3 regions of the Ruegeria sp. AG6 genome follow, and region 1 is predicted to be linked to each of the others. Evidence: riboswitches for the same ligand, from Rfam matches in the RefSeq annotation. Region 1 holds a riboswitch; each other region holds the start of a gene.
The links. Region 1 has a riboswitch for cobalamin ahead of ACR0I0_RS15065 (aromatic ring-hydroxylating oxygenase subunit alpha). Riboswitches for the same ligand answer to the same signal wherever they lie in the genome.
Positions count from the first base shown of each region.

Region 2: another riboswitch for cobalamin. It lies ahead of ACR0I0_RS09670 (DUF1636 family protein); the one in region 1 lies ahead of ACR0I0_RS15065 (aromatic ring-hydroxylating oxygenase subunit alpha).
Region 3: another riboswitch for cobalamin. It lies ahead of ACR0I0_RS00315 (DUF1636 family protein); the one in region 1 lies ahead of ACR0I0_RS15065 (aromatic ring-hydroxylating oxygenase subunit alpha).

Region 1 covers NZ_JBQFYQ010000007.1:152,576-163,343, reverse strand. Annotated here, with positions in the region: gene petB (cytochrome b) at 1-1,308, shown strand, start outside; gene ACR0I0_RS15100 (cytochrome c1) at 1,326-2,111, shown strand; gene ACR0I0_RS15095 (nuclear transport factor 2 family protein) at 2,262-2,678, shown strand; gene mtaB (tRNA (N(6)-L-threonylcarbamoyladenosine(37)-C(2))-methylthiotransferase MtaB) at 2,701-3,957, opposite strand; gene dapF (diaminopimelate epimerase) at 3,954-4,796, opposite strand; tRNA gene ACR0I0_RS15080 (tRNA-Lys) at 5,007-5,082, shown strand; gene ACR0I0_RS15075 (hypothetical protein) at 5,166-5,441, shown strand; gene ACR0I0_RS15070 (FAD-binding oxidoreductase) at 5,458-6,540, opposite strand; gene ACR0I0_RS15065 (aromatic ring-hydroxylating oxygenase subunit alpha) at 6,546-7,799, opposite strand; cobalamin riboswitch at 7,882-8,085, opposite strand; partial or broken gene ACR0I0_RS15060 (IS5/IS1182 family transposase) at 8,159-8,311, shown strand; gene ACR0I0_RS15055 (hypothetical protein) at 8,613-8,837, shown strand; gene ACR0I0_RS15050 (DUF3833 family protein) at 8,867-9,409, opposite strand; gene ACR0I0_RS15045 (DUF3833 domain-containing protein) at 9,406-10,023, opposite strand; gene ACR0I0_RS15040 (MFS transporter) at 10,020-10,768, opposite strand, start outside.
Region 2 covers NZ_JBQFYQ010000003.1:117,067-127,834, forward strand. Annotated here, with positions in the region: gene ACR0I0_RS09645 (GcvT family protein) at 1-1,196, shown strand, start outside; gene ACR0I0_RS09650 (inositol monophosphatase family protein) at 1,463-2,242, shown strand; gene ACR0I0_RS09655 (FecCD family ABC transporter permease) at 2,266-3,276, opposite strand; gene ACR0I0_RS09660 (ABC transporter substrate-binding protein) at 3,278-4,228, opposite strand; gene ACR0I0_RS09665 (ABC transporter ATP-binding protein) at 4,245-5,018, opposite strand; gene ACR0I0_RS09670 (DUF1636 family protein) at 5,015-5,371, opposite strand; cobalamin riboswitch at 5,470-5,666, opposite strand; gene ACR0I0_RS09675 (D-lyxose/D-mannose family sugar isomerase) at 5,766-6,431, opposite strand; gene ACR0I0_RS09680 (carbohydrate kinase family protein) at 6,448-7,374, opposite strand; gene ACR0I0_RS09685 (glucokinase) at 7,406-8,464, opposite strand; partial or broken gene ACR0I0_RS09690 (GH1 family beta-glucosidase) at 8,441-9,742, opposite strand; gene ACR0I0_RS09695 (LacI family DNA-binding transcriptional regulator) at 9,739-10,768, opposite strand, start outside.
Region 3 covers NZ_JBQFYQ010000001.1:59,405-70,172, forward strand. Annotated here, with positions in the region: gene ACR0I0_RS00280 (cobalt-precorrin-6A reductase) at 1-263, shown strand, start outside; gene cobJ (precorrin-3B C(17)-methyltransferase) at 260-1,018, opposite strand; gene ACR0I0_RS00290 (precorrin-2 C(20)-methyltransferase) at 1,015-1,743, opposite strand; gene ACR0I0_RS00295 (precorrin-8X methylmutase) at 1,740-2,369, opposite strand; gene ACR0I0_RS00300 (cobalamin biosynthesis protein CobG) at 2,369-3,490, opposite strand; gene cobN (cobaltochelatase subunit CobN) at 3,487-6,780, opposite strand; gene cobW (cobalamin biosynthesis protein CobW) at 6,784-7,839, opposite strand; gene ACR0I0_RS00315 (DUF1636 family protein) at 7,841-8,212, opposite strand; cobalamin riboswitch at 8,305-8,511, opposite strand; gene ACR0I0_RS00320 (SLC13 family permease) at 8,739-10,595, opposite strand.

The DNA of each region.
Region 1 (10,768 bases):
TACGAGCCGAAGACAAACGGCGAGAAGTGGCTGAACAGCCGCCTGCCGATTGTCGGCCTGCTGTACGATACCCTTATGATCCCGACCCCCAAGAACCTGAACTGGTGGTGGATCTGGGGCATCGTTCTGGCGTTCTGCCTGGCGCTGCAGATCATCACCGGTATCGTTTTGGTGATGCACTATACCCCGCATGTCGATCTGGCCTTTGCCAGCATCGAGCACATCATGCGCAACGTGAATGGCGGTCACTTTATCCGCTATCTGCACATGAATGGCGCGTCGCTGTTCTTTGTGGCGGTTTACATCCACATGTTCCGCGGCCTGTTCTACGGCTCGTACAAAGCCCCGCGTGAAATCACGTGGATCATCGGTATGCTGATCTATCTGATGATGATGGGCACCGCCTTTATGGGCTATGTTCTGCCCTGGGGTCAGATGTCCTTCTGGGGTGCGACCGTGATCACCGGCCTGTTTGGCGCCATCCCGTTTGTCGGTGATGCGCTGCAGACCTGGCTGCTGGGCGGACCGGCGGTGGATAACGCCACGCTGAACCGCTTCTTCTCGTTGCACTATCTGCTGCCGTTTATCATTGCGGCATTGGTTGTGGTGCATATCTGGGCTTTCCACACCACCGGCAACAACAACCCGACAGGTGTTGAAGTGCGCCGGGGCTCGAAAGCTGAGGCCGAGAAAGACACGCTGCCGTTCTGGCCGTACTTCGTGATCAAGGATCTCTTCGCCCTAGCCGTGATCCTGGTCGTGTTCTGGGCCGTCGTGGGCTTTATGCCGAACTATCTGGGCCACCCGGACAACTACATCGAAGCCAACCCTCTGGTGACACCTGCACACATCGTTCCCGAATGGTACTTCCTGCCGTTCTACGCGATCCTGCGCGCGTTCACCGGTGAGGTCTGGGTCGTTCAATTCGCCAGCTTCATCACCGGCGGTATCATTGATGCCAAGTTCTTCGGTGTTCTGGCGATGTTCGGTGCGATCCTGGCCATGGCGCTGGCGCCCTGGCTGGACACCTCGAACGTGCGTTCGGGCAAGTACCGTCCGATGTTCAAATGGTGGTTCTACCTGCTGGTCATCGACTTCTTTGCCCTGATGTGGCTGGGTGCGATGCCCGCGGAAGAGCCCTATGCGACCTTCTCGCTGATCGCGTCCGCCTACTGGTTCGCCTATTTCTTCGTGATCCTGCCGATCCTCGGAGTGATCGAGAAGCCTCTGGCACAGCCCGAGACCATCGAAGAAGACTTCAACGCGCATTATGGCAAGGCTGACGCCAAAGCCACGCCGGCCGAGTAAGAAGAGGGACCGGAAACATGTTCAAGAAACTTGCAATCGGCGCCGCGTTTGCCTTGGCCCTGACCCCTGTTGCATCCATTGCAGCAGGTGGGGGTGAGCAGCATATCGAAGACTTCGACTTCTCGTTCGAAGGTCCCTTCGGTACCTGGGACCAGCATCAGCTGCAGCGCGGCCTGCAGATCTATACCGAGGTCTGCGCAGCCTGCCACGGTCTGCAATATGTGCCTCTGCGCGATCTGGAAGCGCTGGGCTATTCGGAAGAAGAAGTTATCGCTTATGCAGCGGGCAACTTCGAAGTGTTTGACCCCGAGCTGGACGACTTCCGCCCGGCGATTCCGACTGACCACTTCCCGGCCAACAACGGTGTCGGCGCGCCGGACCTGAGCCTGATGGCCAAGGCCCGCGCGGGCTTCCACGGACCTTACGGTCTGGGCATCAATCAGCTGGTCAAAGGCATGGGCGGAGCCGAGTACATCGCCTCACTGCTGGACGGCTATACTGGTGAAGAGAAGGAAGAGGCAGGCACTGTCCTCTACGAAAACAAGGCCTTCCCCGGCGGCTGGATTTCGATGGCACCGCCGCTGGCGGATGAACAGGTCGAGTTTGCTGACGGGCACTCGAACTCTGTCGAACACATGTCAGAGGACGTCGCGGCGTTCCTGATGTGGGCGGCCGAGCCGAAGATGATGGAGCGCAAGAACGCCGGCTTTGTTGGCGTGATTTTCCTCACCGTTCTGTCGGTGCTTCTCTATCTGGTCAACAAGCGCCTGTGGGCTCCGCACAAGGGCAAGAAATCCGCCTGATCCGTCAGGGTAGGTTTAAGAAAATTAAAAAGGCCCCGTGCGTCGCACGGGGCTTTTTCTTTGAAACCGCTCGACAACTTGTTCCTTGACGCGAACCCCGTGCAACACGACGCTGGTTTCATTGTAGAAGTCATTTTGGAGTGAATTGTCATGAACGCTTTGTCGAATGCCGCGAAACTGCGCGAGGCCTTTTCCAGATGGAACGAATCCAAGGGTTCGAACCTGAAAATGTGGGACGACTACACGACCGACGATATCTGCATCCGGTCCCTTGGCGACGGGAAAAACGGGCTGGACTTCAGTTGCGCCCGCAAGGGGCAGGGTCAGATGCACCAATATCTGAAGGAATTGACGGATGCCTTCGAAATGGTCCACTGGACGTTGCAGGACACCATAGCCCAGGACGACCGGGTCGTCGGGGTGGGCGTCACGGCCTGGACACACAAAGCCAGCGGCCAGAAGGTCGAAACGCCGGTCGTTGTCATTTGCAAGTTCTGCGGCGACCGGGTCTGCGAATATCAGGAATTCTACGACACGGCCGCCCTCGCTGCCGTGACCGGGCAATGAATGCCGCCGGCAGCCGACGCCATCACGCGATCAGCTGGGTTTGAGTATGACCGGTGACTGCCGCCGTCACGATCTCGCCCTCGGTCCGGGGGGCCGAAAAGGACACTTCGGTGAATTGCTCGGTTCGGCCCATGTGCGGGCTTTCCATCAGGATGTGATGGGTTTTGCCGATTTGTTGTGACAAGTGCTTTGTGACCTGAGCGTCGCCTGCTGCGCGCAACCGGGCGGCGCGATCCTTGATGACCGTTCCATTCACCTGCTGCGGTATGCGGGCCGCCGGTGTGCCTTCACGCTTGGAATAGGGGAAGACATGCAGCCAAGTCAGGTCGCAGTCGCTGATCAGCTTCAGCGAGTTTTCGAAATGCGCTTCGGACTCGGTCGGGAAGCCTGCGATGATATCCGCACCAAAGGTCATGTCGGGGCGCAGCTTGCGTGCCTCTTCGGTAAAGCGGATGGCGTCGTCGCGCAGATGGCGGCGTTTCATGCGCTTTAGAATCAGATCGTCGCCGTGCTGAAGCGACAGGTGCAGATGCGGCATCAGGCGCGGCTCGGTTGCGATGGCCTGCATCAGATTCTCGTCCACCTCGATCGAATCGATCGAGCTGATGCGCAGGCGCGGCAGGTCGGGCACCAGCTTGAGGATGCGCATGACAAGATCGCCCAGTTTGGGGCTTGCGGGCAGGTCGGCGCCCCAGGATGTCAGATCGACCCCGGTCAGCACGACCTCGTTATAGCCCTTGTCGACAAGCCGCTTGATCTGATCCACCACCACACCGGCCGGCACGCTGCGCGAGTTGCCCCGGCCATAGGGAATGATGCAGAAGGTACAGCGGTGGTCACAACCGTTCTGGACCTGCACATAGGCGCGCGAGCGGGTGCCGAATCCGTCGATCAGATGGCCGGCCGTTTCGGTGACCGACATGATGTCATCCACCTGCACCGCCTCGGTCTGACCGATGAAATCAGTCGCCATGCCTTGCCAGGTCTCGGGCTGCATCTTTTCAGTGTTACCGATGACCGCATCGACCTCGTCCATCTGCGCAAAGGTTTCGGGCTCGGTCTGGGCGGCACAGCCTGTGACGATCAGGCGGGCATTCGGATTCTCGCGCCGTAGCTTGCGGATTTCCTGCCGGGCCTTGCGCACGGCCTCAGCCGTCACGGCGCATGTGTTCACCACCACAGCGTCTGTCAGACCGGCCTGTTGCGACAGTTCTTTCATCGCCTCAGTTTCATAGGCATTCAGGCGGCAGCCCAACGTGGTGAACTTGGGCGGGTTCATCCCAGCGACCTCAGAAATTCAGGCGTCAGAGTGCCAGAGAAAACGTGACATGTCGGGCCGGTCATCCAGACACCATCGTCGCGCCAGTCGACCCAAAGCGTGCCACCATCCAAATCAATCCGCGCCTTGCGCCCGGTCAGCCCCCGTCGCGCGGCAGCCACGGCCGTTGCACAGGACGAAGACCCAGATGCCAGAGTGATGCCTACTCCGCGCTCCCAGACGCGCATACGGATGTGATCCGGGCCAATGACCTGGGCCACCTGGACATTAGTGCGTTCGGGATAAAGCGGGTGGTATTCGTAACGCGCGCCGAATTCTGCCAACGGGATCGCTTCGGCGTTGTCAACGAAGAACGTGCAATGCGGGTTTCCCATTCCCGTTGCCGTCGGGGTGCCTTCGATCGGCAATTCCAGCGTGTCCATCTCTTCTGCAAGAGGAACTTCGCGCCAGTCCAGCTGCGGGTGCCCCATGTTGACCGAGGTGAGCCCATCGCCGGCATCCCGCGCATGAAGGGTTCCCCGTTCCGTGGTGAGCTTGAGGGCAGAGCGACCCGTCTCATCCATAAGCAACCGTGCAATACAGCGGGTGGCGTTGCCGCAGGCGGCAGAAGTTGATCCATCGGAATTGTAGAACACCAGATGCGCGTCGGCTTCACCCTTTTCGATAACGGCCAACTGATCGAATCCCACTCCAAATTGCCGATGCCCGATTCCCCGGGCCAGCGTCGGCGTGATCGGGGCCTCCTGTGCGCGTGCGTCAACAATGACAAAGTCATTGCCCAGCCCGTGCATCTTTATGAAGGGCAGTCCGGTGTCGAGTCTCTGTTGCATGGCGGGCATATAACGTCGGTCCGAACATGAATCCACCCTGTCGCGAAGATTCCTCAAAAAAGGGGTTGACCCTCCAGCGCCACCTGCCTAATTAGGCCGCCTATCGGGTTGCCGGAAACACGCGTTGTTACGGCGAAACGAGGCGCAAAATAAGGGCTTGAACCCGGTCGGGGAATTGCCGTAAAGAGCGCCACGGATCAACAGATCCAACAAAAGAGTGGGCCGTTAGCTCAGTTGGTAGAGCAACTGACTTTTAATCAGTGGGTCGCAGGTTCGAATCCTGCACGGCTCACCACTTTTTTCCATGGACTATGATCTTGGCTTACAGCGAACTGCTTGTGTTTGGCCCAGCTGTGAACGACGGTCGAAGCCACGGGCTTGATCGAGGTGCCGGACACGCTTTGTGCCATCCAACACGACCTCGGCGGAACAAATCTCGAATTCGGCCAGCATGGTATCAAGCGGGATGCGATGGAAGAGGTCCACGCCTCGCACATGTCGAAACCCAGAGCAGACGGGCAGCTGGTTCTGCGTGAAGATGACAAAGTTCTGAAAGTGCCGGACATCCGGCGACCCAATCTGGCCCGGATTCTGCAACGGGCAGAAAAAACGCGCCGAAAGCCGCAGCGGGTGTCAGCCACGCTGCGGCTTTGATCGGGATGCGAAGCACCTAAACCTCGACTTCGACCTTGCCGATCGGGTTCGAGCAGCAGGCCAGAATGTACCCCGCGTCGATGTCGTCTTCCGAGATCCCTCCGTTGTGGACCATGTGGACCTCGCCAGCAGTTTTCTTGACCTTGCAGGTACCGCACACGCCGAAGGTACAGCCTGACGGAATGTTCAGGCCAACCGAGCGGGCGGCGGCAAGCACCGTGTCGGTCTCGGCAACCTTGGCCGTTACGCCCGAGGTCGCGAACAGGATTTCGGCGCTGCTGTCGTCGTCCAGAACAACGTCATCCAACTCGGGCTGATCCGCCTCGGTTTCCACCGGCGCGCCGAAGCTTTCCTGATAATAGTTGTCCATATCAAAACCAAGACCGGCCAGCGCGTCGCGCACCGCTTGCATGAAGGGCTCGGGACCGCAGCAATAGACTTCGCGCTCAAGGTAATCCGGCGCCATCAGGCCCAGCATCAATTGGTTGAACTGACCCTGATATCCCGTCCATGGGCGGTAGCGGTCCGGCTCTTCCACAACGAATTTCAGGTCCAAACCATCCGTGCGGCTGGCCATCTGTTCCAAGCGCTGGCGGAAGATAATCTCGGATGGCCGCTTGGCGCAGTTGATGAAGACAACGTCCAGATCGCGGCCTTCGTCCCACATGCAGGTGGTCATTGACATCATCGGTGTGATGCCTGAGCCAGCCGAGATAAACAGGAACTTGCGCGCATCGCTCAGTGCGTTGGTGAACAGGCCCGCAGGCCCAACGGCCTTGAGCCGCATGCCGGGTTGAAGATTGTCCAGCATCCAGCGCGTGCCGATACTGTCGGGTTGCGCTTTGGCGGTGATGGTGATCGACCGCGGCCGCGATGGCGACGATGAGATTGTGTAGGTGCGATACACGACTCCCCCGGGCTGGCCGGGCGCCGGAATCTCGAGCGTCAGGAACTGACCGGGGTGATAGGCGAACTGCGCCCCCGAGGGGGCTCGGAACGAAAAGCTGGCGGTGTTCGGCATCTCGGGCACGACCGAGACACATTCCAGCATCTCTCCATCCTGCCAAACGGCTGATGAAAGCGTGTCCAGATCTTTCATCAGACTTACTCCGCCGCCATGTAGTCAGGGGTCAGGCGGGCCGACACTGTGCTGCAATACCAATCCACGAATTGCAGTACGCCGGATTCCTGAATGGCTGAATACGGGCCGGGCACATAGGCCGGGCTGTTGATGCCCTGCTGGTTGTCCTCGACCACCTGACGGTCTTCGTCATTCGTGGCGACCCAGACTTCGGTCAGGCGTTTCACGTCGTAGTCAACGCCTTCAACCGCATCCTTGTTGACCAGCCATTTGGTCGTGACCTCGGTCTCTGTCGGGCTGATCGGCGTAACACGGAAAACAATCGAGTGATCGGCAAGAAAGTGGTTCCACGTGGTCGGATAGTGGAACTTCAAAAGCGATCCCGCATCCGCAAAGGGCGACCGGCCCAACCAGCGGCGCACGGCGGATTTCCTGTCCATCGTATAGCTCTCGGCGCCTTCTTTCAGCGGCATCCGCGCCAGACGGAATTGGCCGTCCTCGTGCAGATAGAACTGCGATGGCATACCCGCTGACTGGCACCTGTCGAAATGGGCTTGCATATAGGCTGGGGTTTCACCGCCTTCGATCCCCGTCACGCCCGGATCATCAGGGAAGGTCCGGCACAGCGCAGGGTGGTTGCCGCCGCAGTGATAGCACTCGCGATTGTTTTCCCAGACCAGTTTCCAGTTGCCGTTCTCGATGATCGAGCTTTCGAATGCGACCTTGGCATTCGCAAGATCATGCGGCTCAAGATACGGGCGCGCGATATTGGCAAACGTGTCAAAATCCGGGGCGACATCCGCCAGACAGATATAGACCAACCCGGCAAGCTCGCGGCAATGAACCGTCTTCAAACCATGCTGTCTGGGATCAAACTCCGGCCCCATGTCGCGGGCCCACAGCAAAGAGCCGTCAAGCTCGTAGGTCCATTGGTGATACGGGCAAACCAGCTTCGGCGCGTTGCCTTTTGCTGCCTTGCATATGATCGAGCCGCGATGGCGGCAGGTGTTGTGAAACGCCCGGATCTGGTTGTCGGCGCCGCGCACGATGATCACGCGATAGGCACCCACGTTGTACGTTACATAGTCGCCGGCTTTCACCAGTTCACAGGCCGGAATGGCAAAGAGCCATTCGCGATAGTGGATGGTTTCCAGGTCGGTCTGAAAGATCTCGGGGTCGGTGTAAAAGGCCCGTTCCAGAGCATAGCCCGGGATTCGACGCGCCAACAGGTTTTGGACATTGTTCACTTCTGGCTCTCCTGCCGCGCCCCGCGGCATTGCTTGGGCAGATGACAGGGAGGAACCGTCCGGAGGCGCGCGAGGACCACGTCCGAAACCCGTGTCCCCACCGCCACCCGCGGTTTGACATATCTGCAAGGCTGGTTTCCGGACTTGAAAGGGGCTTGCACCCGGTTGCGACACCTTCCCGGGATCCTCGTCCCAGTGGTTGATTGTCGAACCTGACCTTCCTTACCGTTGCGGGGGCAGCGCCGGAATTCCACCGGCTTCCCAATTCTCCGCGGTCTGAGAATCAAACAGCGGCACCTCACGATGGCAGCCTACTTTCTACCTGCTTGGGCGCTGAAATGCTTGCGACATTTCCGGTTTCAAAACAGACATGGAAATTTTCCGGTTGAGTGGACGGCGCCGGGATCACGGTCCTTGGCACAGGGGCATGGCAAGCCCGCCAGCACGGCGTTCTGCAGGGGCCAGTGGGCTTTGCGATGGATGCGGCCACGTCTGACATCCGCGCCGTCAAATTGTCCCCCAGCCGTGACAGCGAAGGCCCGGCTGCTCTGCTCAGAAACGAAACGCTGCACGTCGCCTGAGCATGGCTGGAAAAGAGAGAGTCAGGCCAAGTGAAGGAGGTTTGCAGCAAACCCTTTTGGGTGAAGTTGATCCGTTTGGGATAGTGCTGGCTTGCCATGAGGCAGGTGAAGAAGGCGAATATCCGTCATGCGAGAGTTGTCAGTCCATCCTGTCAACGGACGGTAGAAAACCTCATTTTGTCCATAAAAAATTGTCTTTTTCGGGAAAAACCATTACGTTTTCCGAAAATGGTGGAAAACACCGGAGGCAGTAAGAGAGCAGATGCCAAAACCGAAAACAGGTGTTTTGCGGACAACAGTTCCTTCGCGCCTCATGGGAAAACGGGATGGTCTGTTTTTCCTCTGGGGGCAGATAGAACGCGCGCGCTTGAAGGTCGAGGGCGGCGAACGCGCCGAGGGCGCAGCCTCGGACGGGCCAAGGGCAAACACGGCCGGTGAGGTCAAGGGATCGACGACAGCATTGGTGGACGAGTTTATTTTCTACTGACTTTTGTGATGAAACCGGGCCTGACGGCCCTATTTCTTCTCGAAGAACAGGATGACTTCACCCAGACGGACGCCATAGCGTGAGACATACGCGCGGTTCAGCAGACGGTCGTCATCCAGCAGCCACATCCAGTCGTCGAATTTGACACGCATGGTCCCGTCCTTGATCGGCAGGTCGATCTTGTATTTCCAGTTGAACGTATCCCCGCGTTCAATCCCGCTGGCGGTGCCCAGCACGCCAGGCGCCGTACCGGTCCACGTATCCTCTCCGGTTTTGGTCAATGTCCAGATGCGTTGTTCCGTCGCGCCATCGTCGTAGACGAAGTCTTCGACCAGGGTCAGGGTTTCGCCGTCCCATGTTCCGTCGATATCAACCGTGAATCTGCGGGGGATATTTCCCAGAACATCCTGAAACTGACCGTAGGCCACTGTTTTACCCTCAAAAAACTCTTCCAGGTTCAACTGCCGGTCCGACAGAAACGTTTTTGGTACCTTCGGTTTGCTGGAGCAGGCCGCCAGAAGTGTAAGGCTTGCGATGGCAATGCAGGCGATGAAAGAGCGAAAGGTGATCATTGCAACGGCTTCCCTTCCAAAGTCGCGTCATACCCGTTTGACCCACTTGGATGCATCGGTTTCGATCTGGGGCTTGGACGCATTGTGGCGATCAGTTCCGCGACCTTGACGCCAAACTTGCGCATCTCGGACCGATTCATGATGACGCCGGTTTCTGTCAGGTACATCCAATCGGTGACATCCAGTGTGTGTCCACCAGCGTCATCTGGCAGAATGATACGATAGGTCAGTTTTACCGTGGACCCCGAGATAATGCCCCGACCTTCGCCCACGATATCATCCGCCATTGCCGTGAATGTGTTGCCAGTTCCCAGCGTCAGGTACCATTTGCGGGTCATCTGTTTTCCGTTGGAATAGGTGAAGTACTCGGTCAGCGTGCCCGAGTTGCCTTGCCATTCGCCGGACATGCGCGCGACAAAGCTGTTCGACATTTTGCCGTTGGGGCCATAGATCAGGCCTTCGGACAAGATCTCTCCGTTCAGGTGTTTTTTCAGCGAAAAATTTGGCCCGGTGCCACTGTAATCGGACGGCGATTGCGCGCGAAAGCTCAGCAGCCTTGCACGGATGAAGACGGCGGTCAGAAGGACCAGAAGGATGATGCTGAAAGCGTTCATTTGCTTGTGACCTCGGTGGGCAGGGTCAACACCATCCCGAACGCTCCGACTTTCAGGATGCAGGGCAGCACCGCATAGGCAAGATTGAGTGTATCCAGAGCCTGTGCTGAATTGGTTTGACCGGGGGTGAAACCGCTGCGTTCCAGCAGCGGCAGAGTGAAAAAGGCAGCCAGGGCGAGGCCCAGTTTGCCAGCGAAGGACCAGATGCCAAACGCGGCTGATGCGTTCAGCCCGGCCCGGGTAAGGACGATCGAGAACATCGCAGGCAACACGACCATATCCGCGCCCAACGCCGCGCCCGAGGCGAGACAGATCATTGCAAAACCCGCAAGGTTTCCTGAACTCAGTGTGGCAGCGCCGATAAAGCCGGCGATCGAGAGCGGCATGGCGATAATCAGAGTCTGTTTCGGGCCAATTTTGTTACTGAGCTTTGCCCACAGCGGAACGCTCGCGCCTGCGCTCAGGAAGAACAGGATCAACAAAGGACCCGCCTTGCCCGGCAGTTGCAGCCGGTCTTCCACAAAAAACAGAAACAGGGTGGAGGTTATGGCAACCGGGAGGCTGTTGACCAAAGCCAGCGCAAGAAGGCGCAAGCCACCGGCCTGACCCAGACCCGCAAAGGACAGGCCTGATCCGGTGATCGGTCTGCGTCGCCAGATCGGGATCGTCAGTATCAGGGTCACAACGGACAGAAGCCCCAGGAACGCGCCGAATGCGGGGTAGCCTTGGGAGTGTGCCCCGAAAG
Region 2 (10,768 bases), on a different contig from region 1:
GCCCCTGCCGAAAATCGCCGCTTTATGACACGCTGAAAAAGCAGGGCGCGTGTTTTGGCGAGAAACTGGGCTGGGAACGCCCCAACTGGTACGCGGACGCGTCAAAGGGCGAGGTGCCCAAGGATGAATACAGCTTTGGCCGCCAGAACTGGTTCGATGCTGTCGGGCGCGAACATAAAGCGGCACGCGAAGCGGCTGTGTTGTTCGATCAGACCTCTTTCGCCAAATTCGCCCTCAAGGGCCCGGATGCTTTGGCGGCGATGAACTGGATCTGTGCCAATGATGTGGACAAGCCGGTTGGTGCGCTTGTCTATACCCAAATGCTGAACGACAAGGGCGGGATCGAGTGTGACCTGACTGTTGGGCGCGTAGCCCATGATGAGTTCTATATCGTCACCGGCACCGGCTATGCCACCCATGACTTCGACTGGATCAACCGCAGCATTCCCGAGGGCATGAATTGCCAGCTGTTCGATATCACCTCATCGAATGCGGTTCTGTCATTGATGGGGCCAAAATCGCGTGAGATTCTGGCGGCGGTGACGCGCGATGACGTCTCGAACAGCGGATTCAAGTTTGGCACGATCCGCACCATCGGGATCGCGGGGTGCCCGGTCAAGGCGCTGCGCGTGACTTATGTGGGTGAGCTGGGCTGGGAACTGCACCTGCCGGTGGAATATGCACAGACCGTGTATGACGCCTTGACGGAGGCAGGGCGCCCGCATGGTTTGATCAATGCGGGCTACAGGGCAATTGAATCGCTGCGTCTTGAAAAAGGCTATCGCGCCTGGGGCTCGGACATCGGGCCGGATCATACGCCGTTCGAAAGCGGCTTGGGCTGGGCCGTGAAACTCCGGAAAAATATTGATTTCAAAGGGCGCGCCGCCTCTGAGGCGCAAAAAACCGGCGGCGTAAAGAAGATGCTGGCATGTTTCACGGTTGACCCCGAGGTTGTTCTTCTGGGGCGTGAAACGATCTATCGGAATGGCGAAAGGGTCGGATGGCTGACTTCGGGCGGCTATGGTTACACCGTCGGAAAGTCGATCGGCTACGGTTACATCCGAAACGCCAACGGTGTCGACGCACAATACGTCACATCAGGGACATATGAATTGGATGTCGCCACTCAGAGGGTTCCTTGCGAAGTGACGCTGCAACCGCTTTACGACCCGCAGATGAGCCGGGTGAAGACCTGACCCGAGGGTGCAAGAGCAGATCTACCGACACACGCACGGCGATCGGAACACATGGGGAAAGCATGCAAACAGGGCAAATCCGCCCCGAATGTGCGAAAGTTCGTCGAATCTGACGGATTTCGATCCATAAGCCATTGATAAAGTTTCAGTATTGTCACACCTCATGCCCATCTGAAAACTGAACTGCAAGACTTCTCATTCAGCTTTCTGGGTAAACAACCTTTCATCCGTCGGAGATTGGATGACTTCAGCCGAAAGGACCGGAAATGGTAACCCCAGATGCGTTGACTGAGCATGCGATGAAGATTGCTGATATTGCCTCGGAGTCCGCGATGCGGTTTTTTCGGGGGTCTTTGGGCATTGAATTCAAACAGGATGAAAGCCCGGTGACGCAGGCCGACAAGGCAGTTGAGGCAGAAGTACGAACCTACCTGAAACAGCATTTTCCCGGACACGGCATCTTTGGCGAAGAGCACGGGCAAGAAGCAGGCGACGGGCGTCATATGTGGGTGATTGACCCGATTGACGGAACCCGTTCGTTTCTGTCCGGCCATCCTTTGTTCGGGTTCCTTTTGGCGCACCTTGTGGATGGGCGCCCTCGGTTGGGGCTGGTCGGAATGCCGGCCTTGCATGAGACCTATTTGGGTGTGGTTGGTAACGGGGCCAGCCTGAACGGGCGGCCGATAGAGGTGTCGCACACCACGCGTCTGGATCATTCGGTTTTGTATGTGAATGAAGGCGACAAGATTTTTTGCGACCATCCTGACCTGTTCAACCGGTTGATGAATGCAGGGCAGACGCGCCGATTTGCCTATGATTGTTACCCCCATGCCTTGCTTGCTTCGGGCCATGTCGATGCTGTGGTGGATTACGATCTGCAACCTTATGACTATCTGGCGCTTTCACCTCTGATCACGGCTGCTGGCGGAGTGATGACCGATTGGCACGGGCATGCGTTGGCCCTCGATTCAGATGGCGCGGTCGTTTCCGCCGCAACCCCTGAACTGCATGCTGAACTGCTTGACCTCATCAATGCTGAGAAATGACAGTGTTGCGCAACCTTGGAAAACTAGCTTCCGCGATCAGATTTGAACAAATACAAAAAGACAAAAAGTGATCCTATTGACGTTGTGACGATTCCGACGGGCAACTCCTGCGGGGCCAGAAGAAGGCGTGACAAGATATCGGACAATGTCAGCAGAATCGCGCCCACGATCGCCGAGACGATCAGCAGGTTTCGGTGCAGAGTACCGGCGATGCCGCGTGCAATATGAGGCACCATCAGCCCGACAAAGCCGATGACACCGGCAACTGAAACGAAACTGGCCGTCGCCAAAGCGGCAACGAAAAACATGCTGAACCGCAGACCTTGAACGGGAATACCCAGTGACGAGGCTGTGAAATCCCCGGTCAGCAGCGCGTCAAGCCACCGACTGCGATAAAGTGAATAGCTCAGGATCAGGCCCAGTCCGATCAGGACAAGCGGGAATGTTTCCCATCTTGCCAGTCCCAGGCCGCCAAGCATCCAGAATATCACCGAATGAGCCGCGCGATTGTCGCCAGAGAAAATAAGGTAGTTGGTGATTGCGGAAAACAGAAAGGACACCGCCAGGCCAGCCAGGATCAGTTTTTCGGGTGCGCTCGTACGCAAGCCCTGAACCAGCGCCAGAACAATGCCGGACGCGATCAGGCCACCGCAAAATGCTGCCAGCGGCAACGTCCAGATTCCCAGGACATCCCCTGTGACGGTGATCACCAGAACGGCGCCGGCAGCAGCACCCGAGGACAGACCGAACAGAAACGGATCTGCCAGATCGTTTCGCGTCGTTGTTTGCAGAACGACACCAACGACGCCCAGACCCGCACCAATCACGGCGGCAAACAGGGCGCGGGGCAGGCGAAGGTCGAAGACGATCCGGTGCAAGGGCGACATGTCTCCTTCCACCATACCGGTTCCGAGGCCGATTGCCGAAAAGACTTCGCGCACGGGGATTGGGGTGGTCCCATAGACGATCGACAACAGCAAAAGGGCGGTCAGAACAACCGCCCCCAGCACTATCAAACGGCCCAATTGGACCATATCAGTTGGTCTCCGGGTGCATCGCCTGTGCCATCTTCTCGATCGCCTCGATATTTGCCGGGCCGGGAGTCAGCTCTTCGTAACGCAGGCCAATCCAGCGCTCGTTCTTTACCGCGTCCGTTTGTGACATCACCGGGTGATCCTTGAGGAACTGGAAAGTGTCCTCTGCGCCGTTGCCGGACTGATAGTCGAGCAGCACCAGAAATTCCGGGTTAGCCGCTGCCACAGCTTCCCACGACGTGCGGCCCCAGCTGGTATCCAGATCATGAGTTACGTTCTCACCGCCAGCGGCTGCGATCATCGCATCGGGAATGGCGAACTTGCCGGCGGTAAACGGAGCATCGGCCGGTCCGTCCAACAGGAATACCCGCGGCTTTTCCAGATCGGCTGTTTTTGCTTGAATGGCGGACAACTTGTCCTTCCAGCCGGCAACCAGCGCCTCGGCCTTGTCTTCGACCTGCATGACCTTGCCCAGGCGCAGAACGTCATCAAACAACAGGTTCATGCTGGCTTCGGGGCGATCCTCGTCCAGATGCACGCAGCTTTCGGTCAGGATCATGGTCTTGATACCAAAGGGTTCCAGCGTGTCGGGCGTGACATCTCCGCCGGGTTTCATGCCATAGTACCAACCGGCAAAAAACAGATCAGGTTCGACGGCCACAAGGTTTTCAATCGTCGGGTACTTGGGGGCAAGCTCTGGGATGTCGCCGCGCTGAGCATCAAAGTCAGGGCTGGTTTTGTACCAGCCCGAAATCCCGGTAAGTCCCACGATCTTGTCCTGAAGGCCGAGTGCAAAGGCCATATCCGCCATGTTCATATCATGTACGACCAGACGTTCCGGCGCCGAGTCAAAAACCAGCGGTTCGCCGCAATTGTCCACGGTGACGGCTTCCGCTGCCACGCCACCTGCGAAGCCAGCGAAGACAACCACCGGCCAGAGTTTCTGCATCATATGTAAGTTCCTGTTATTATGACAATTTCCGTTTTCGGATGTCCAGTGCGGGGATCATGCGGCCTTCGTGCTGAAAGCACAGATAATCCACGCCGAATGTCTCACTTACCCGGTCTGGGGTCAGAACTTCGCCAACAGGCCCGAACCCCGTCAGGCGCGTGGCTTTCATCAACGCCACATGGGTGGCGAATTCCGGGATCATGACCAGATCATGGACGATCATGACGACCGTTACCCCCAGATCAGCGACCAGAGACAGCATGTGCCCCTTGGCATCGGGGTCCAGATGGTTGGTTGGCTCGTCCAGAAACAGCAAGGACGGGTTCTGGGCCAGAGCGCGCGCGATGTGCGCGCGCTGACGTTCTCCGCCGGACAGTTGACCCATCGTTTTGTTGGCAAAATGCAACAGCTCGGTCGTCGTCAGCACCCGTTCAAGATCAGCCCTGTGCTGAGTCACCGAACGTTCGCCCTGAATCGGGATTTGCCCCAGCGCAACGTAGTCTTGCAGGCGCATCCGCCCGTCGGGCATTTCCTGCTGCCCGACCACAGCAATGGAGCGGGCACGTTGGCGGGCGGACAGGGTCCGAAGGCTTTGTCCTTCTATCCAAACATCGCCCAACGCAATCCGTTCAATCCCGCACAGCAGTTTCAGCAGAGTGGTTTTGCCGGCGCCGTTCGGCCCGGCGATTGCCAGAATTGATCCTTCTTCCAGACGAAAGGACACATCCTGCAACAGGATGTCGCCATTGAGAGCGTAGTATCCCAAATTCTCTGCAATCAGAAAACTCATGATGACCCCCCGAAAGGTAAAGCGGGAATTCGCGATAAGGTCTTTGCGAAAAGGGCAGGGGGGCGGTCCGAGGCACTGGTCCAGCCGTCGTCGCTGTCGCCGAACTGGATCGCAAATTCGACCAAGGCAGACAGATCGCGGGATGTCGTGATATCGCCAAACAGGTACTGCGCTTTGCCCGGGGCCTGAAATCCGACGGTCATGGCCCGTTCACAACCTGCCATGCAGGCCACCATTCGGGTTTCAAAACCGTCAGGCAACCGGGCATCCAGCGCGTCTTGTGCGGCTTCGGCAGACATCGTCCCCTGACATGTTGAACAGATCAGAACGTAGTGATCAGAATAGCAGGTCATTGCCTTCTCCGTCGTTTGCCAGATGCAAACAGAGGGCACATACCCGGATATTACGCAAACGCGCCATCAAGCCTCCTTCCGAGACGCCCCGCCTCGGGTTGGTTCATAGTGTGATGGCAGGTCTCCTGACTTGCGGGTCGTTGCTTGGCCGACCTTCCCAACCCTTTTGGGTCAGTGGTGAAGTGGCGTCGCTCACCGCTTACAGTTGCGGGGGCAGTCACGGACTTGGCACATTCCAGCGCCGCACCGTGTTCCCATTTTCATCTCTTACGGAACCATCCCGCTCAGCTAGTCCGGCTACGCCTGACTTGTCAAGCGGCAGGCGAAAGGGTGGTGGACGGAATTGCAACGGTTGAGCCAGCGATCCTGCTGCGCCAGCCCGGACCGAACGGTGTCAATAGTCTGATACAAGAAGAAAATCCGGTTCGGTATCTTCCTCAATCTTTGAAAACCGTGGGATTGGCTTTTCAAACACATTGTCCGTTCGGTCGTCATTCACGGTCGATACCTCGCCAATAAGGCAATCACCGCGCTCGGCCCAGAAAGCGTGCCAGATGCCGGGCATCAGAGTTACGCTTTGCCCCGGCTTCAGCCGCAAGTGCTCTTCGGGTTGCAAGGTTACAGGGCAGGCATCGCTTGGGACCGTCACCGGGTTGTCGCGGTCGACGCCACCGTTTGGATCCGACGCATGGATTTCCAGAACGAGATCGCCGCCGCCCCGGTTGATGATGTCTTCTGCCTTGATGATATGCCGGTGCATCGGAGAAAGCTGATTTTCTTTCGAGATCAACAGTTTTTCCGCATAGAGCATCCCGCGCCCGGATTTCAGATCCTTCGCCTCACCATTGCGCAAAGTGAATAGAAACAGTCCAAGTTCATCAAAACGGCCCTGGGCGTAATCGGTAATGTCCCATCCCAGCCCGCGACTGCGGATCGTTTCGGCCAGAGGGCTGCGCATTTTCTCGGGCGACCAATCCGCAAAGGGTGGCAACGCGGCACCGAAGGACTGAATGAACGCCTGTGCCCGGGTCTTGATACGGTTGATTTCGGATCGTTTCATCATGCCGTCCCACAGATCAAAGTTCGTGCGCCCAGGGGGGTTCTGCCCCGGCTCGGGAAACGGTCACGGCCGCCACGTCAGCGCCCAGTTCCATGGCTGCTTGCAGGCTTTCAACCGTCAATCCGCGCAGACCTGACTTGGTCAGATGCCCTGCGCGGCTGAGCTCGGTCAGAACGCCGGCGTTGAACGTGTCACCTGCGCCGATCGTATCGACCACTTCAACGGGCTTCACAGGAACCGAAACTTCGGAACCATCCGCCAGGTAACCGTGCGCCCCGTCACTGCCGCGCGTGACGATGACAACGGAAGGACCCGCCTGCAACAGCACAGACGCCTTTGCGGCTTCGGATTCAGCGCCCGGAATGATCCAGTCCAGGTCCTCGTCTGAAACCTTGACGATATCCGCACGCGAGATCATGCGGTTCAAACGCGTCCGAAACCGGGTTTGATCCTTGATGAAATCCGGGCGAATATTCGGGTCCAGCATCACCGCACGGTCGGAACCGTGGCGGTCCAGAAGGGCGGCATATGCATCTGCGCAAGGTTCACACGCAAGGCTGATTCCGCCGAGATACAGGGCAGAGACAGCGGGAAGCTGATCGGGCATGTCCTCGGGCAGCAACATCCGGCCTGCGGTGTTTTCATCAACAAAGCTGTAAGACGCGTGTCCATCCGAGAGCTGCACAAAGGCAAGCGTGGTAGGGCGGTCCGAGATGATGACATGTGTCGTGTCCACATGGCTCGCTTTCAGCGCATCGATCAGTTGCTGGCCGAACATGTCCGATGACAAACCTGTCAGCATCCCAACCGGAACACCCAGACGTCCCATCGCGACGGCTGTGTTCAGAACTGCACCACCAGTATGTGGCACAAAACCAATTGCGCCCGACGCGGTCGGTTCTGAAATCATATCTATCAGCGCTTCACCACAGCACAGAATCATGTCTTGGTCCTTCTTGGTACAGAGAATTCGGTCAGTCTGGTTGCTGTCTCAGCGCGTTCTTGCAGAAGTTGTTTGCGCCGATGATCCCGAACTCTGCCTGTTCAGACACGTAGAGGTTCAGGGAACGGCGCAAATCGCTGAAGCGGCCGCCGCCGTTGAACGCATCCTTGAAACTGTCACTGAATAGCCAGCGGTTTTTCTCGGCAACGCCGCCGACGAGGAAAACGCCTCCCTCTGGCATCAAGGTGACCGCCAGATCACCCATCAAAGCACCCAGATGGGTGGTAAAAATCTGCGCGGCTTTTTCGGCGACCAGATCGGTACCGTTGCGGGCATCGTTCAGAATTTCCTTTGCAGAGCGCGCCTGAGACCGCGCCTGACCGGCTGCCAATTCAACCGCCTGATACAGGATCGGCAGGCCGGTTCCGCTCAGGAACATTTCTGCTTCCAGCGCCAGGCTGTCGCCAAAGAAACAGCCCGGTGCGATGCGACGTGCCGCCTCAAAGATCTCAACTTCGTCGCGATGGCGCGGGTACAGGCCCACGTGCCCGCCTTCGCCGGAGACCGTGTGATACCTGCCTTCGGAAAAAAGCAAAGCACCAACGCCAAGCCCGGTTCCGGGCCCTACAACCAGCCGTGTGCCTGCGGGCGGCGCCTCCTGACCCTGCAAGACCGCAACATCCGACCGAGTCACCTCGGCCACTGACCACGCCGCAGCGGTGAAATCATTTATGACAAAAGTGCGCTCTGCTCCTGTTGCTTTCGTCAGCTCGGTTTCCGAAAGATCCAGGTTCGCGTTGGTCAACTGAATCGTTCCGTCCCTGACCGGCCCGGCTCCGGCTGCTACGACGGCCTGTGGGTTGGTTCCGATCTCGTCCCTGAGGTCATGGAACGCCTCGAGCAGATCTTCCAATGTCCCCGTCGGGTGTTTCCGAAGATCTGCCAATTCTCCGTTCGTAACAACGCCCAGACGTGTGTTCGTACCGCCGATATCCGCAACCAGGTTCCAATGCTCATGCACGGCACCGAATGGTTGCGCTAACGGCTGAGAGACACTCTGACCCCCGGACAGGGCGGATTTCAGCGCCATGAAAGACGCTTTGGGCGTTCTCGCAAGTGTTTCGAAATCCACGTCCACCAGTCCAAACCTCTTCTCGTACCCGAAGGCCCATTCATAATTGTCCAGCAGCGACCAGACAAAATAGCCATCCACCGGAACACCTTGTGCCAAAGCGTCCAGTACGGCCGCAAGGTGCTTGTCGAGATAATCGATACGATCATCGTCCTGCACTCGCTCCTCACTCGCCATACCGTTTTCGGTGATATAGATTGGCAGGGCGCCCGTATAGTCTTTCCTTGCTCTGACAAGAAAGCGGGTTAGGGCAGAGGGATCGATTTCCCATCCCATCTGCGTTTTGGGTAACGGTCCGGTAACCTCTTGCAGGCTGGGCCAAGCGGTGTCCGCCGGGGCTATCAACTTTCGGGTATAGTAGTTCAACCCGCACCAATCGACTTGTGTGCCGATGGTTTCAAAGTCGTTCTGCCAGCCCTTGGGCAAGTGCGGCTCCAACCCCTCCAGGGCTATTTGGGGATATTCCTTGTTGAAAACACCGCCAAGGAAGAACCGGTTGTAGATCGCATCGTAGCGATCTGCCGCAAGCCGCGCATCTGCGCTGTCATCCGCGGGCTCGGACCATTCGAGGTTGAACACGGCACCCAGATTGCTCATCCCAAGACTGCGCATGGTCTGAATGGCCCGCCCGTGGGCCAACAAAACGTGATGCATCGCCCGGGCCGCGGCGCGGATATCGCGCAGACCGGGCGCATGGTGGCCTTCAAAATGGCTCAGCCAACTGACGCACCAGGGTTCGTTGATCGGCGCGGCACTGAACATCCGGTCTCCGATCCGACCCATGATGACCTGTGTATAATCCGCGAACCAATCCGCGATGTCGCGATTGCACCATCCCCCCTGATCCGCAAGCGCTGACGGCAATTCCCAATGATAAAGCGTCACACAGGGGCGGATACCGCGCTCCAGCAGGGCGTCCGCCAATCGGTCATAATAATCCAACCCTGCCTGATTGACCTGACCACGCCCGTCCGGCAGTACGCGTGCCCAGCTGGTTGAAAAACGATAACAGTCAAACCCGGCCTCGCGCACCAGATCGAAATCCTGCTCGAACCGGTTCAAGTGATCGCAGGCGACGTCTCCGTTTTCCCCGCGCACCACGTTGCCTGGCGACGCCGCAAAGGTATCCCAATGAGTTCGCCCCGCCCCGCCCTGTGCGTGGCCTTCAATCTGGTACGCAGAAGTGGCAACACCAAAGAGAAAATCTTTGGGAAAGTCAGCGCGTGCGTATTTCATGGTTGCACCCTGTTGGGTGCAGGGCCGGTTGACCTACCAACGACCAGCTCGGCCTCCAGCAGCCTAGTTTTGACGGGATCATTCGGGGATTTGATGCGCTGGATCAACATGTCAGCCGCCATTTCACCCGCCTGACGGACGGATGAGCGTGTTGCCGTGAAAATCGGAACATCCTGCCCGTTCTTCAAATAGGACAGGTCGTCGTCATGGGCGATCACTGACACATCCGTACCCATCTCAAGCCCGTTTTCGGACAGCGCACGCCGTACGCCGATGGCAGAGATCATCGATGAACACAAAATAGCGGTCGGAGGGGAATCGAGGCGCAACATGTTCTGCGTTTCGTGATGGCCGTAAACCTCTGTCATTTCAGCGCTGCGCATCAGATTTGCATCGGGCGCAAGCCCGGCCTGACCAAGCGCCTCAAGATATCCGTCGCGGCGGCGTTGGGCAAAATCCATATCTTCCAGACCGTTGATCAGAGCGATACGGCGATGGCCAAGGTCAATCAGAAAGCGCGTGGCGCGCATGAACGAACTTTTGTTGTTCACGTCGATCCAGTCATACTGAGCGTCGACGCCGGTCGAGCGTCCGTGCACGATGAATGGGACGCCCATGCGGGTCAGGACTTCGATCCGTGGTTCGTTTACTTTGGGGCCTTGCAGCACGACTCCGTCCACCGCGCCGCGCTTAAAAAGACTCCGATACGCTTCTTCAATCGAAGTGTCGTCGGCATTGGTGAACATCATGTCATAGCCATGTTCAGCGTATTTCTTTGCGGCACCGGCGACGAAATCTCCGAAGATCGGGTTGACCATTTCATGCCGGGACGAGCTGGGAATGACGTGGCCGATCACCATCGATCGTCCGGTCGCAAGCCCTTTGGCGCGACTGTTCGGCCGGTACCCGTGTTTGCGTGCCGCGGCTTGAACGCGCGCACGTGTGTCCTCGCTCACTTCGGGGTACCCGTTCAGCGCCCGGCTGACCGTAGTTTGCGAAAGGCCCAGAACTTCCGAGAGCTGCTTC
Region 3 (10,768 bases), on a different contig from region 1:
CGCCCAATGAGCTGCCCTTGCCGAACGCAGAGGTGGTCGTCGCCCGAGGGCCGTTTACCGAAGCCGACGACCGGGCGTTGATGCAGCGCCATGGGACGCAGCTGGTCGTGTCCAAGAACGCAGGCGGCACGGGCGCGCGCGCCAAGCTGGACGCGGCGCGGGCGCTGGGCGTGCCCGTGCTGATGATCGACCGCCCGGTTCTGCCGAAGCGGACCGAGTTTTCGCAGGTCGCACAGGTTCTGGACTGGCTGTCTCATCCCTAATCCTCACCAGGAGTGAAGCGAGGGGTGTAAACGATGGGTGCGCCATCGCGCTCGATGACGCGCGTTCGGGATGACCCCACGATCACCACAGTCTGCATATCCGCCATGTCGGGCGTGGCTTCGGCCAGTGTCGAAATGCGCATCTCTTCATCGGCCCGCGATAGGGCGCGGGCGAACAGGATTAAACGTTCGGGCTCACACTCTTCACGCAGGATTTCCAGCGTTTTTACAAAGCCTTCCGGGCGAGACTTCGAGCGGGGATTGTAAAAGGCCATCGAGAAATCCGCCTGTGCGGCAAGGCGCAGGCGTTTTTCGATCAATGACCATGGTTTGAGGTTGTCGCTGAGGTTGATGGCACAGAAATCATGTCCCATCGGGGCACCCGCGCGCGCGGATGCAGCCAACATCGCCGTGATCCCCGGCAGCACATCGATCTGAAGGTCACGCCATTCCGCAGGGCCGTTTTCCAGTGCTTCGAAGACGGCCGCCGCCATGGCAAACACGCCGGGATCGCCCGAGGATACAACGACCACCCGTTTGCCATCGGCAGCCATTTGCAGCGCGTGTTGCGAGCGGTCGATTTCGACCCGGTTGTCACTGGCATGCAGTGTAAGGCCGGGGCGCTCGGCAATACGCGCCACATATGGGATATAGCCCACAACATCGGTGGCTTCGGCCAGCGCGGCTGTTACTTCTGGTGTAACAAGCGCCTCGTCACCCGGCCCCAGACCGGCAATCTTGACCCAACCGCTCATGGTCGCCGCCCCTGACCGTGCACGACGATGATCGAGAAATACGGGGTGATCTTCTCGCAGGCTTCAGACAGCTTTGTCACCGTCTGGTTCGGCATCTGCGCATATTCCACGATCCACGCCCGGTCATACAGGCCAGCGGTCTTCAGAGCGCGTTTCACCTTGTCGATGTTGCGTCCGATTTTCATCACGACCAATGCATCGGTCAGAGCCATGCGTTCCGCCAGCGTTTCTTCGGGCAGGGTGCCAACCAGCACGGTCAGCACGTCATCACCCCAGGTGATCGGATCGCCCGTGGCCGTCCACGCACCGGACATGCCGGTGATGGCTGGCACAACCTCGACCGGAGCTTCGTCACGCAACCGATTGTATAGATGCATGAACGAGCCGTAGAAAAACGGATCTCCCTCACACAAGACCACCACATCCTCGCCCTGTTCGGACAGGGCCTTGAGATGGGCGGTGCAGTTTTCGTAGAAAGCTGCCAGCAATTCGTTGTAGCGCGGGTCTGTCACCGGGATCTCGGTGGTTACGGGATATTCCATCGGAAACTCGACCGCGCCTTCAGGGATCATCCCGTTGACGATCTTGCGGGCCTGACCACTGCGACCTGGTTTGCGGAAATACGCCACATGCTTTGCATTGCGCAGCAGGCGATCAGCCCGGACGCTCATCAAATCCGGGTCGCCGGGGCCAAGGCCCACACCGTATATGGTGCCCATCTTCATTCCGCCCGGCTTGCGATGGCGTTGATGGCCGCCACCGTGATGGCGCTGCCGCCCAGACGACCTTTGACGATGCAGGATGGCACCGGTTGCGCCTGCCACAGCGCATCCTTGGATTCCACCGCGCCGACGAAGCCAACCGGGCAGCCGATGATCGCGGCAGGGCGCGGGCAATCCGGGTCTTCCAGCATGTTCAGCAAATGGAACAGTGCGGTGGGCGCATTGCCTATGGCGACCAGCGCGCCCTCCAGATGCGGCCGCCACAGCTCCAGCGCAGCGGCGGAACGGGTGTTGCTCATCTCGGCAGCCAGGGGGCGTACGCGTTCGTCATGCAGGGTACAGATCACCTGGTTGTCGGCGGGCAGGCGGAAACGGGTGACACCTTCGCTGACCATGCGCGCATCACACAGGATCGGTGCGCCATTTTCCAAAGCAGTGCGGGCCGTCTGCACGAAGCCGGGCGAGAAATGCACGAACTCTTCCAGTCCGACCATACCCGCGGCGTGGATCATGCGAACGGCAACCTGCTCTTCATCGGCATCAAACCGGGCCAGATCAGCCTCTGACCGGATGGTGGCGAAGCTTTCCTTGTAGATCGCCGCGCCATCGGTTTCGTATGTATAGGGCATCAGGTGAAGTCCATAGTCATGAGTGTTTCCGGGTCGAGCCCGCGTTGGCTGGGCTCATCCCCCGCGCGGCCCTGTTTGACAAGATCAAATCGTCCGTTTGCGCCCACCAATGTGATGTCGGCAGGACCCATGCGAGCGCATCCCTTGCTACAGCCTGAAACATGCAGGCGTCCGGCCACCCGCGACGCCAACGCCCGGGCGATGTCGCGCGTCTCGGTCTGCGCCTGCGGGCAGAACGGCGCGCCGGGGCAGGCGTCGGTGGTCATCAACGGATCGGTTCCATTTTCGACAAAGGCCGGGGCAGGTATCGCCGCCCCGCCTTCCAGCAGGATCAGCCGCCACGGGGTGACGCGCAGGGCGCAAGCGCCGCTGTCCTCGATCAGGTCATACAGCTTGCGCGCAGGCAGCGACCCAAAAGCCGCGCCGTAAAGGGCACCCAGTTCACAGGGGCCCGGTTGAAGCTTTGCGCCAACAGAACCGGGCGCACATCCTTGCCATTCCTGCGGCAGGGCGTCGATGACACGCGCCATGCGGCGTGTCTCGGGCGTGTAGGTTTCGGCAAACCACATCGCCAGCGCGATCACGTGGTCAATGGCGTCGGTCTCGGTCACGCTCCGCCCGGTTTCGCAGCCATCGGCGCGCAGGATCAGGCCGCCTGCACTGGTTTCCAGACGAATATCAGCCGAATCCGACGCCAGCAGACGTTCGGGGCCCGTGTCGATTGCAAAACCGAACTTTGCCGGCAGGGCCGGCAGCTCCGCAAGCCGGTCAATCAGTTCATGGGTCAGCCGAGCAGTCAAATCGCCCGCCTGATAGAGCGGTGTAACCAGAATATTGCGGCGTATTTCGATACCGGGTTCCGCATCCAGCAGGTTCAGCGCGGCAAGCTCTTTGAGTAGAGGCTGATGGTCTTCCTCTTCCACGCCCCGCAATTGCAGATTGGCGCGATTGGTCAAATCGATCGAGCCGTTGCCAAAGCGGTCAGCCAGATCGCACAGTCCCAGTGCCTGATCGGCGTCCAGACGCGCCAGCCGGGGCCTGACCCTGACGACCAGACCGTCACCGGACATCATCGGACGATGGGCGCCCGGGCACCAGCCCTGAACGATCGGTGCACTCATCTCAATCCCTCCAGATCAGCCCTGATAGAGTTCCGGCGCGTGTTCCAAAGCCCGGCCTCAAGCAGCGCGCGAAACCGGTCCTGCATGGCCTGACGCGCCTTGGGATTGGCCTCTTGCAGGAACGCGTCGACCTCTTCGTTGCCCAGAGTGGCATCGTGGTAGAGGTCAAAAAGATGTGGTGCGACCGTGCCAGACAGATGCGCGAAAGAAGCCATATGATCCAGCGTTGCCGCGATTTCGGCCGCCCCCCGGAAACCATGGCGTTGCATTCCGGCGATCCAGCAGGGGTTGGCGGCACGGGCGTGGACGACTCGGCTGATTTCTTCACGCAAAGTTCGGGCACGCGGGTTTTCGGGGTTGGTGTTGTCCAGATGGTACAGCTGCGCGGTTCCGCCGGCGATCTTCTTGGCGGCGGCAAAGCCTGCCTCGTGCGTGGCATAATCGTTGGCCAAAAGAAGATCGGTTTCGGTCAGGTCCTGCAAGTGGACAAAGCTGTCCGCATTTGCAACGCGTTGGGTGATGCCGTCCTTGTCCTGCGAGATGTGTTCGCCTTCCAATGCAAAAGAGCTGGCCTCTAGCCACGCTTCACCGGCCTGCGCACGGGCCTCGTCGGTATACACTTCGGAAAGTTCGGTCATATTGACGCCGTAACTTCCGGGCGCAGGTCCATAGACCCGCGCTGCCGGCGCCTGCCCGGCATAGGGGTTCCAATCCGTCGCTTCATCGCGCGCGGCCAATGCGCGAACCGCTTGGCCAAACAAAGCGGACAGCGTCGGGAAAACATCCCGGAACAGGCCCGAGACCCGCAGGGTCACGTCCAGGCGCGGGCGGCTCAGGTCGGTGATCGGCAGAACCTCGATGCCGGAAACCCTCTCGGACCCTTTGTCCCACACGGGTTTGACGCCCAGCAGGTGCAAGGCCATGGCGAATTCCTCGCCCGCCGTGCGCATGGTGGCTGACCCCCACAGATCGATGATCAGCCCCTTCGGGTAATCGCCTTCTTCCTGAAGATGGCGCCGCACCAGTTCCTCGGCCAGTTTCACACCCTGAGCATAGGCCGCACGGGTCGGAACCGACCGCGGATCGGTGGTGTAAAGGTTCCGCCCGGTGGGCAGAACATCTGACCGGCCACGATAGGGGGACCCCGAAGGCCCGGCATCAATCCGCTTGCCTTCGAGCGTTTTAATCAACGCGTCGCGTTCGGCGTGGGCCGAAGGGGCCGGATCGAAACTGCCCGTCACCTCGGGCACGCGCCCAAAGATGTGCAGCCCGTTGCCAAACTGGCTTTCCTTGATGTCACAGACAAAGCGGTCGATGCGGGTGATGGCCTCGGCGGTGCAGGTAGCCTGATCGAGGCCGAGATCGCTTTCCAGCCCTATCGCCTGCGCCTCATCACGGATATCTTCCTGCAAGCGGTCGCGGCGTTTGGGGTCAAGCCCGTCGGCGTTCGAAAACTCATCCAGCAGCGATTCAAGCCGCACCATCCGATCCGGCGTGCCACTTTCCTTCATCGGGGGCGGGATGTGGCCCAGTGTGACGGCTCCGATCCGGCGCTTGGCTTGCGCGGCCTCGCCCGGGTCGTTCACGATGAACGGGTAGATTACAGGCAGATCGCCGATCAGCGCCTCGGGCCAACAATCGGCAGACAAGGCGACCGATTTTCCGGGCAACCATTCCAGCGTTCCATGCGCGCCGATATGGATCAGCGCATCGGCACCCAACCCTTTGCGCAGCCACAGATAGAAGGCGACATAACCGTGGCGCGGGGTGCGCAAGAGGTCATGATAGTCGTCATCCCGCAGCTCGGGCGTGCCGCGTTCGGGTTGCAGCGCGACCAGCGCCTTGCCGCGCCGAAGCGCGGTGAAATGGAAGGCCCCATCGGCACAGGCCGGATCATCTTCGGGCGCGCCCCAAACGGTGTGCAGATCAGCGCGCAGGGTCTCGGGCAATTCCGCAAGCGCATCCTGATAATCCCCAAGCGACCACGAAATCCGTGCGTCCAGAAGAGTGTCGGCAATCGGCACGCCAGTCGCGATGTCATAGCCTTCTTCGTCAAGATCGGACAGCATCGCCTGGGCCGAGGCCAGCGCGTCGAGGCCAACCGCATGGGCCATCTGCCAGTCTTTGCCGGGATAGGTGGACAGGACCAACGCAGGAATCTGATCTGCCTTGGGTTTGTCGTTCAGTGCAAGCCAGCCCGATACACGGTCGATGATCGCTTCGATCCGGTCCGGTTCGGGACGGTGTGCAAAGCGCGCGTATTCCAGATGCGGATCGCGTTTTCCGGGTTCCTTGAAAGACGCAACTCCTGCTGAGATCCGTCCATCCACCTCGGGCAGTACCACATGCATGGCAAGATCGGCCGGGGACAAACCGCGTTCCGCCTCGGCCCAGGCTTTGCGGCGCGAGGTGGCGAGAGCGACCTGAAACACCGGCACGCCTGCAGCGTCCAGAGGCGACGTTCCCGACGCGCCTTTTCCCGAAAACGAAGTGGCGTTGATAATGGCAGATGGGTTCAGCGCAACAACCTGTTCCCGCAACCATTCGGCGGCTACAGGCGCCTTGAGAGACGGGGCAAACAGGCCCACCGCCGCGTATCCACGGGCGCGCAGGCTGCGGATCAGGGCTGCGATCGGGGCGGTGTCTGCCGAGGTCAGGTAAGCGCGGTAAAAGGTGACGAGGATTCGTTTGGTCTTGCCTTCGAATGCGGTTTCCACCGGGATTACGCCGCGATCCGGACACCACACGCCACATTCGGGCAAGGTCTTGGCGCCCATCACCGGACCGGCATAAAGCCCCGCCGCCAAAGCCATCTGCGCCAGCGCCGCCTGTGCCGCGACCTCGCCGCCGGTATCGCACAGATGCGCCAGACGCCGCAGGGTCGAGACCGGCAGGGTGGAATAGTCATCCAGCCGCGTGTCCTCGCGCCCGTCGGCGGGCAGCACCGCCAGTGCGATGCCCTTGGCCTGCGCCAGCGCCAGAACCTGCTGCAACCCATAAGCCCAGTAGGGCACCCCGCCGATCAGACGGATCAGAATGCCCTTGGCGCCTTGAAGCGTCTGTTCGACATAGGTATCGACCGACAGCGGGTGTTTCAGAGCCGTCAAATTCGCCAGCCGCAGGGTCGGCATTCGCCCTTCCGGTCCGCCACCACGATGCCAGCCCGCCGCGAAAGCGCCTAGGTCGCTGTCCGAAAAGGACAGCACCACCAGGTCCGCCGGGCTCTGGCCCAGATCGGTTGGGGTCTCGGTTTCCTCGAGCCCGTGGCTTTCGCGAAAGACGACGTGCATGGCTTACTCGGCGGCCTCACGCACACCCACGAGGATTTCGCGGATTTCCGCCTCTTTGATATCGTCATGCTCGGCGATGACGACCAGACGCGAACGGCGTTCTTCACCGGGTTCCCACGGGCGGTCATACTGGTGACGCACGCGGGCACCCACTGCCTGGACCAGCAGGCGCATGGGTTTGCCCTGAACGGCGGCATACCCTTTGACGCGCAGGATGTTCAGTTCATTGGCCAGGCGTTCGATATTGGCGACCAGTTGGGCCGGATCGGTCTGCTCGGGCAGCTCGACGATGATGCTTTCGAAATCGTCATGCTCGTGATCGTGATGGCCGTCGTGATGCGAGGGTCGGGCGTCCATGTCATCCTCGGCGGCGGCTTCCAGACCCAGCACAACGCGCACGTCCACGGCACCTTCTGCCACTTCGACGACGGGTAGGGGGCGCGGCGCCTCGGCGGCGATGATCTCGCGCGCTTTGGCCACGCCTTCGGGGCCGGCGAGGTCGGGCTTGGTCAGCAGGATGATGTCAGCGCACGAGATCTGATCCTTGAACACCTCGGAAAGGGGCGTTTCGTGGTCGATCGAGTCATCGGCCATGCGCTGCGCATCCACTGCTTCGACATTGGGCGCGAAGCGGCCTGCGGCCACGGCCTCGGCATCGGCCAGGGCGATCACGCCGTCGACGGTGATCTTCGAGCGGATGTCAGGCCAGTCGAATGCCTTGAGCAGCGGTTTCGGCAGGGCCAGACCGCTGGTTTCGATCAGGATGTGATCCGGGCGTGGCTCCAACGCCATCAGGGCCTCGATGGTGGGAATGAAATCATCTGCCACGGTGCAGCAGATGCAGCCATTGGCCAGTTCCATGATGTTTTCCGCCGGGCAATCAGGAATGGCGCAGGATTTCAGGATGTCGCCATCGACGCCTACATCGCCGAACTCGTTGACCACGACAGCAAGGCGCTTGCCCTGTGGGTTCTGCATCAGGTGACGCACCAAAGTGGTCTTGCCCGATCCCAGAAAGCCGGTGATCACTGTGACGGGGAGTTTTTCGAGGTTCGACATGTCAGGCTCCAATGGGGGGAATGCGCGAGGCACAGTTCTTGCGAAAATGTTCGGGGCGTTCGCGCCATTTCACCAAACCATCTTCGGTGGCCAGATACTTGGTCGCGCCGTCGACGATGACGTCGACATGATCTGTTTCGTTCAGGTTTTCATACACGAAGGTCCAGCGGCCCGGCCCGCGCAACACGATCGAACAGCCTTGATCACAGTTTGACAGGCATTCAACGGCTTTCAGGGTGACACCGTCGGGCAGGTCCGCCTGTTCCAGAGCCTTGTGTAACAAAGCGCCCGGGCGTTGCGTGTCATCTTCCACAGGCAGGCCGCGACGGCAGGTGGTACAGACCAGCAACTCGACTGGTGCGGTATCGGTCATGTCTCTCATCCCCCCAAATCCTCTTCGCGGGGGACGGGGTTTCATGCGGGCCACGAATGGTCATGGACCCGACACCGGAACACCCCGCCCGGTTTCAACTTCGGTTGTTGGCAGGTCTCCCGGCTTGCGGATGCCAGAGGCGGGCCTCTGTCGGATGTCCCGCCTTCCCGGCTTTCGGGCCAGTGGCATTGGGCATCCTCTCCGTTCACGGTCGCGGGGGCGGCTGCGTTTGGCGGCAAGACCGTTGACGCATTCCCTTTTCATCGGCTGTCACCGACACCAACGAAAGGGACATGCGGCACCGCTGGCCTGCTTGTCAAGCGAGTCGCGCGCAACAATGATGCAGAGGCATGGAAAGCGACCTGTGGGCGTCGATGGGCGGCATGGCGTGCCGGGACCCAGCCTGAGATGGGCCGGGCGACGAACAGTATGTTAGCAAGGGGCGTAGACTATGGTGAACGGGTGCCTTGACTGAACCTGTCCCGATGATGGGAAAAGACCACCGAACACCGCAGATCCTCTTGCGCTAATAGATGACGTTGATCATGAGCAGGGAGACGACCAGAAACAGCGCCGTCATTATTCCGCCGGAGCGAACGAAATCCATCACCTTGTATCCGGCCGGACCCATGATCAACGCGTTTACCTGATGGGTTGGGATGATGAAGCTGTTCGAGGTCGATATGGCGACCGTCAGGGCAAAGACGGCCGGGTTTCCACCCGCCGCCACCGCAATCGATACTGCCAGAGGCACCAGCAGGACCGTGGCCCCCACGTTGGACATGACCAAAGAAAAGGCCGTCGCCAGAATGGCGATGCCGGTTTGCAACGACCAGAGCGGCCAGCCGTCCAGAATTATCATGATCTGCTGGGCGATCCACGCGGCCGTGCCTGTGTTCTGCACGGCTTGTCCCAAAGGTATGAGGCAGGCGAGCAGGAATACGGTGTTCCATCCGACCGCGCGGTACGCCTCGTCCACGCTGAGCACACGGGTCAGCATCATGCCCACCGCGCCGGTAAGAAGACAGAGTGAAAGCCGGACGTCCGTGAACAGGATCAACGACAGCGAAATGGCGAAGAATGCCAGGGCCCAGCCGACTTTTTGCGGCCTCAGCTCGTCCTGAGGAAAGTCTGTCGTCACAACGACGAAATCCGGATCTCGTTTGATCCGCATCAGGTTGTCCCATCTGGTATGGGCCACAAGCATGTCGCCCGCCTGAAACTTTTCGAGCCCGATCTGCGTGGATTCGTGATCCTCGGTCTCGACATGGCTCAGCGTCTCTTCGCCGCGGTGAATGGCCAGCAGCGACATCCCGTAGGTCTTGCGAAACAAAAGCTCGCGGGGGCATTTGCCGATCAGCTTGCTGTCAGGCGTGATGACCACCTCGGCCACGCCTGCATTGGTTGGGGCGAACTCTTCGACGAAAATGTCCAAGTCCGGAAGAACGGTCAGCCCGTATTTCTCGGCGAACTTCTCGACCTCCCAACGGCGGCCGACGATGGCCAGCCGACACGGCGCTGCAATTTCCGCTGTCAAAACCTGAACCATCGAGGTTTTGCCGCGATAGAAGGTTGAAATGATGTACAGGTGGTTTTCGTGGTTGATGTCGGCCAGAATCTCGCCGACCAGGGGGCTGTCCTCGGGCACCACGACTTCGAACACATCAGCTTTGAGGCCATAGACCCTTTGCAGGTATTCCTGTGTCCCTTGTCCGGTACCCGTATTGTCAGGTCCTTCAGCCTCGGGCAAAACCCAGCGTCCCAACAGCAGAAAGTAACCAATTCCCGTCAGGATCAGAACCGCACCGATCGGCGTGACCGAGAACAGGCCGAAGGGCTCCATTTTCTGAGAGGCCGGCAGACTGTCATTTGCCGTCAGGATCAGATCGTTCAGCAGGATAAGAGGAGACGACCCGACCATCGTCATTGTGCCGCCCAAAATGGCGCAGAATCCCATTGGCATGAGCAGGCGCGACAGCGGTATGCCTGACCGTGTGGAAATTCGGCTGACAACCGGCAGAAACAGAGCAGCGGCGCCTACATTCTGCATGAACGAGGATATGACGCCAACGGTGCCGGAAATGATTGGTACAACCCTGCCTTCGGATTTGCCGCCGTATTTGAGTATGACGGCAGCCACCTTGTTCATGATCCCCGTCTTGTCCAGACCGGCCCCGACGATCATGACCGCAATGATCGAGATGACGGCATTGGATGCGAAGCCGTCGAACAGAAGGGTGACATCCGCCAGATTTTCCAGCCCGGGCGCGTAGCTGAGCAAGCCTATGAGAACCAGAACCAATATGGCGGAAAGGTCGATCCTTATGATCTCGGAAACGAACAGAAAAACGGTGAAAGCCAGAAGGGTGCAAACGACCCCCATCTCGAAGGTAAAGGCAATATGTTCCACAATACGTCCAGAACTTTTTCTTTGTTAGAGTCCTAGTTCATCCCTCCCGACTTGTCATGAAGTTTCGTTTTTCGGCGGTGCTGAGAAGTAATGTTGCTCAATGGTTGCTGTGGGAGCAATGCTTTCGGGAACCCCGTTTGACGAAC